Variovorax paradoxus: one gene and its partner. The main gene of each other region encodes a partner of the protein of the gene in region 2 in a complex. Links are inferred from orthologs where the notes say so. Each region holds a gene or a part of one and is shown on either strand. Other genes may lie near its edges.

What was found. Proteins that work in one complex are often made in the same cells at the same time.
Region 1: the proteins of dapF (region 2) and AACL56_RS23095 are in contact, whole or in part, in a solved structure (PDB 5YGU), measured with the Escherichia coli proteins. The link is inferred for Variovorax paradoxus from one-to-one orthologs.

Annotation. Positions count from the first base shown.
Region 1 is NZ_LR743507.1:4,889,018-4,891,764, forward strand. It holds AACL56_RS23095 (RNA pyrophosphohydrolase), read left to right. Parts: upstream 1-913; coding sequence 914-1,582; downstream 1,583-2,747. Other genes in the region: AACL56_RS23090 (proline--tRNA ligase), read right to left, coding at 1-766; AACL56_RS23100 (CNP1-like family protein), read left to right, coding at 1,530-2,123; proB (glutamate 5-kinase), read right to left, coding at 2,174-2,747. UniProt on the Escherichia coli protein: Master regulator of 5'-end-dependent mRNA decay.
Region 2 is NZ_LR743507.1:1,623,025-1,625,965, reverse strand. It holds dapF (diaminopimelate epimerase), read right to left. Parts: upstream 1,939-2,941; coding sequence 1,063-1,938; downstream 1-1,062. Other genes in the region: AACL56_RS07255 (DUF4303 domain-containing protein), read left to right, coding at 2,011-2,941; AACL56_RS07265 (DUF484 family protein), read right to left, coding at 365-1,066; AACL56_RS07270 (YdcF family protein), read right to left, coding at 1-368. UniProt on the Escherichia coli protein: Involved in the succinylase branch of the L-lysine biosynthesis and in the biosynthesis of the pentapeptide incorporated in the peptidoglycan moiety. Catalyzes the stereoinversion of LL-2,6-diaminopimelate (L,L-DAP) to meso-diaminopimelate (meso-DAP).

The DNA of each region.
Region 1 (2,747 bases), 3.3 Mb from region 2 along the record:
GCGTCTTCTCGAGCGCCTTGGCGGCAGCGGGACGCGGGCCCGATGGCGCCAGGGCTTCCGCCTTTTCCATGTTCGCGGCGTAGCTGCTGTCGGGGCAGTAGACGATGGCGTCTTCGCCGGTGGCGGCAATCACCTGGAACTCTTCGCTCAGGTCGCCGCCGATGGCGCCGCTGTCGGCCGCCACGGCACGGTAGCGCAGGCCGAAGCGGTCGAAGATGGTGCGATAGGCCTGCGCCATGACCTGGTAGCTGGCCTTGGCGGCGTCGAGGTCGCGGTCGAAGCTGTAGGCGTCCTTCATGATGAATTCGCGCCCGCGCATCAGGCCGAAGCGCGGACGGCGCTCGTCACGGAACTTGGTCTGGATCTGGTAGAAGTTCTTCGGCAGCTGCTTGTAGCTGCGGATTTCCTGGCGCGCGATGTCTGTCACGACCTCTTCGCTGGTCGGCTGGATCACGAAGTCGCGATCGTGGCGGTCCTTGATGCGCAGCAGCTCGGGGCCCATCTTCTCGAAACGGCCGGTTTCCTGCCAGAACTCGGCGGGCTGCACCACGGGCATCGTCATCTCGACAGCACCGGCGCGGTTCATCTCCTCGCGCACGATCGCCTCGACCTTGCGGATCACGCGCAGGCCCATGGGCATGTAGGTGTAGATGCCCGTGCCGAGCTTCTTGATCATGCCGGCACGCATCATGAGCCGGTGGCTCGCGACCTCTGCGTCAGCGGGCGCTTCCTTGAGGGTGGAGACAAAAAATCGGGAAGCTTTCATCGGGATGGCAGTGATGGAGTCGCGGGATTCGAAGTTGGGAAGTGGGGGACTGCTCCCCCGGAGAGACCCTGAGAGCCTGGCATCGGCAGCTTGCCGAGGGCACCCCGGCATGCATAATCGACTCAGTTCAAAAATTGGGGTTTGATTATGCTCGACCGGGACGGCTTCAGGCCCAACGTCGGCATCATCCTGCTCAACCAGAGAAACCAGGTTTTCTGGGGCAAGCGCATACGCACACATTCCTGGCAGTTTCCGCAAGGCGGCATAGATCGCGGCGAAAGTCCCGAACAGGCCATGTTCCGGGAACTGCACGAGGAAGTGGGGCTCCACCCGGAGCACGTGCGCATCGTGGCCCGTACCCGCGACTGGTTGCGCTACGAGGTGCCGGATCGGTTCATCCGCCGTGACGCACGGGGCCACTACAAGGGCCAGAAACAAATCTGGTATCTGCTGCAACTCGTCGGCCACGACTGGGATCTCAACCTGCGTGCCACCGACCATCCCGAATTCGACGCTTGGCGCTGGCACGACTACTGGGTGCCGCTCGACGTGGTCGTCGAGTTCAAGCGCGGCGTCTACGAGATGGCGCTCACCGAGCTTGCTCGCTACCTGCCGCGGCAGGATTTCCGCAACCGCTTCCTGCGCAGCAACGTGCGCGCTCGCGAGTTCGAGCGCCACCCGCTGGACGCCGGAGCCCCTCCCGGACTCGACCTGCCGCCCGGCGGGAGCTTCGATCCGCATCCCGACATTCCTTCAGCGAGCGATGAACCTTCCCTTCCCCACAACAAAGCGCCCTTCCTTCCGACGCAACGCTGAGCGCGCCCTTCTGCTTCTGTGCTTCGGCGTGCTGGCAGGCTGCGCCTCGGGCACGCACGACACCGACAACGCCGACTGGGCTCAATCGGGTTTGCCGCCGCCGCCCAAGCGCTACGAAACGGACAAGGAATGGGAGGAAACTGCCACACCGCCACCTCCGGCCTTCAGCGAAAGCCGGTTGCTGCCGATCCAGATGCCCTCATACATGAGCCTCCAGTTCGGCCTGGACCCGAAGACGATCGCCATCACCGGCGACGGCATCGTGCGCTATGTGGTCGTGGCGCACAACAAGAGCGGCGGCGCACTCAATGCCTTCTACGAAGGCGTCCGTTGCTCGACTGCGGAAATGAAAAGCTATGCCCGCTACAACAATGGCGCCTGGCAGGATTCGCCCAAGCCCGAGTGGAAGCGTCTGAACGACATGAATTCGAGCTATACCCGGGCGCTGGCAACGCAGGCACTGTGCCGCGGCAATGCGCCGCGTGCGTCGGTCGGCGACATGGTCCAGAACATCCGCAATCCGATTCGGGAAGTGCAGTAGCCTGCACCGGGTCAAACAAGAACGGGGCCTTGAGCCCCGTTGTTTTTTGATCAGCCTGGCATCAACACCATGTTGTCGCGGTGGACCATTTCGGGTTCCGCCACATAGCCCAGCAGCCGCTCGAATTCGGTCGATGGCTTGCGGCACAGCAACCGCGCCTCCACGCTCGAGTAGTTGGCCAGGCCGCGGGCCAATTCGACACCGTCGGCATCGCGCACTGCAATGACATCGCCGCGCGAGAATTCGCCCGACACGCCGGTCATGCCGATCGGCAACAAGCTCTTGCCTTCCGCGCGCACCTTGGCGGCGGCCCCCGCATCGACGACCACCGCGCCACGCAGTTGCAGGTGATCGGCCATCCAGCGCTTGCGGGCCTGGTGCTTGGCAGTCTGTGCCACCAGCAAGGTGCCGATGGCTTCGCCGCGCGTAAGGCGCAACAGGGCTTCGGGCTCGCGGCCCCAGGCGATGACGGTGGAGGCGCCCGAGCCGGCCGCACGCTTGGCCGCGAGAATCTTGGTGATCATTCCACCGCGACCGATGCTGGACCCGGCGCCGCCGGCCATGGCTTCCAGCGCAGGGTCTCCGGCGGCGGCCTCATGGACGAACCGGGCATCGGGATCCTTG
Region 2 (2,941 bases):
ATCGGCCCGGCAAAGCCCGCCGTGACGGCACGCTCCTTCATGGCCGTCGCCTCGGTGCGGCCGTCTTCCGAGTCGACGCCGCCCGAGAACGCGAGCTGGCGCACCAGGCCGGTCCTGGCCATGGCCACTGCGGTGTCGACCCGCCCTGCCAGGCACGGATGCGGCTTGCCGTCGAGGTAGGCGCGGCTGCCGAGCACCAGCGCCGCGTCGGCCGGGCGCTGCGGCGGGTGCGCCAGCAGCGTCTCGGCATGCCACCAGATGAAGGCGCCGATGGCCGCATAGGCCGCCACACCGGCCAGCAGCACGCCGGCCAGCACGCCGGCCAGCGCGGCCTGCCAGGGCCGCCGCAACCAGCGCGGGCGCTTCAAGGACGCAGCCGCGAGAGCCCGCCCGAGGCCAGCTCGGCGATGCGCTCGAGAAAGTCGGTGCCCATCTCGGAATTGAAGCGCTGCGCGTCGGGCGAGGCCAGCACCAGCATGCCGAAGGCCGGCGACTCGGCGTCGGCGCGCAGCGGAATCAGCGCGATCGACATGGCCGCCTGCGGCTCCGGCAGCCAGCTGGCGGCCTCGAAGCCCGAATTGAGCCCGCAGTAGGGCGAGGTCAGCGAGGTGGCCAGCGCCTTCACGTCGTCGCTCACCCACTGGGCATAGGCCTCGTTGAGGTATTCGCTCGTGCAGTCCCACACCTTGATGGCCGTCTGCGGCACCAGGAACAGCGACTGCAGGTCGACGGCGATGCGGTACGGCAGGCTGCGCGGGTCGCGCGTGGTCAGCAGGCCCTTGGTCCAGCGCTGCAGGCGGTCGGCGATCACCACGTTCTCGGTGCCGTGGCGCACCATGTCCATCAGGCGGTGCTCCAGCGCCTTGATCTTCTCGCGCAGCATCTCGGCCTGGCGCTCCTGCAGGCTCACGGCGCGGTTGCCGTGCGGGCTGGTGAGCTGAACCTGCGCCAGCAGCTGGGCATGGCGTTCGAAGAAGTCGGGGGTGTTGGCCAGGTAGTTCGCGATGTCGTCTTCGGTGATCGGGTTCATGGCGTTGGCGTCGTTGTTGTTCGTGAAAGTGGTCATGGCAGCTCTGGCACCTCGATGTCGCCCTCGAACACCGTCGTGGCCGGCCCGGTCATCAGCACCGGCTGGCCTTCTCCCTGCCACTCGATCGTGAGCACGCCGCCGTGCGTCTGCACGTCGACCCGGCGCTCCAGCAGCCCCAGCCGGATGCCCGCCACCACCGCTGCGCACGCACCCGTGCCGCAGGCCAGCGTTTCGCCGGCACCGCGCTCGAACACCCGCAGCTTGATGTCCGTGCGGCTCACCGCCTGCATGAAGCCCGCGTTCACCCGCTGCGGAAAGCGCGGGTGGTGCTCGATCTGCGGTCCCTGCTCGGCCACCGGCGCGGCCTCGACGTCGTCGACCACCTGCACCGCGTGCGGGTTGCCCATGGACAGCACCGCTACCGAAACAATAGCGCTGCCCGCGCGGGTGCCAAGCGCCAGGTGCCACTTCTCCCAGGAACCTTCGGGTTGCGCGTCGAGGCCCGCGGTGTCGAAGGGCACGCGCGCGGCTTCGAAGATGGGCGCGCCCATGTCCACCGTGACGCGGCCATCGGCGCCCATGCGCGGCTCGATCACGCCGGCCAGCGTCTGCACGCGCACCTCGGACTTGTCGGTCAGCTTGTGTTCGCTGACGAAGCGCATGAAGCAGCGCGCGCCGTTGCCGCACTGCTCCACCTCGCCGCCGTCGGCGTTGTGGATGACGTACTGGAAATCGATGCCTGCCGCCGGCGAGGGCCGCACGGTCAGGATCTGGTCGGCGCCGACGCCGAAATGGCGGTCGGCCAGAAAGCGGTATTGCGCGGCCGTGAGGCCCAGCGTGCCGCGTGTTTCGTCCAGCACGACGAAATCGTTGCCGGCCCCCTGCATCTTGGTAAAGCGGATTCGCATCGCCGGATTATCGCCACCGGCACCGCCCTTTACGATCGCAGGCCCAAACGAAAGCCCGAGGGAGAGGCCCGCATGAGTCACTGGAAAGCCCTGGAACCGCTGGTCGTCGAGGACGCCGTGCGGGCGTTGCGCCGCCTGCTGGACGACAACCCCGAAGAGCGCTTCTACGTCGCGGCCTTCCACGGCGTGTACCGCGAGTGCGACGGCATCATCGCCCTGCCCTCGCTCGCCGCCAACACCGTCTCCGCGCGCGGGGACGAAGACCGCGCATCGCCCGACTTCTGGGACGCCGACTGGAACCCCGCCGACTGGGACCACGAGCTCATCGACTACGAAAGCCCCGCGCTGCGGGCCGCCGCCGAGGCCGCCGACAGCGCCGCCCGCCGGGGTTCGCGCGCCGACTGGCTGCAGGCCGAAAAAGACTGCTTCGACGTGCTGGCGAGCGCATCGCGGAAGGTGCGCGAAGCGCTGGGCGGCGCACCCCCGCTCACGCCCGATTTCGTGGTCTTCGTGCACGACGAGGAATACGCCACCGCCCTGGCGCGGCGCTGCCTCGGCGACGAAACCTTCGAACGCACCTTCACCACGGAGGCCGCTGCCGACCGCGAACGCGCCCGCGTGGCCGCGCTGCCGGTGGCCGAGCGCGTCGCGTTCCTGATCGGCCGGCTCGACCGCTTCGACGGCGCCATCGGCGCAGAGGAAGCCGCCGAACAGCTTTGTGCCATCGGTGCGCCGGCCGTGCCCGCCTTGCTCGAACGCATGCGGCACGGCAAAGGCAAGGACAGGAACGACCACGCCTGGAGAGGCGCACGGCTGCTGGGCCGCATCGGCACAGCCACGCCCGAAGTGCTGGACGCGCTGAAGACGCAGATGGTGAAGTCGCGCGACGAGCCCGGCCGCCATTGGGCTGCACGCGCCCTAGCCTACCTGGGGCAAAGCGACTGGCTGCTTTCGCAACTCGCGCAGGCCGACGGCACCGGAACAGGCGCCCCCAGCGACACCG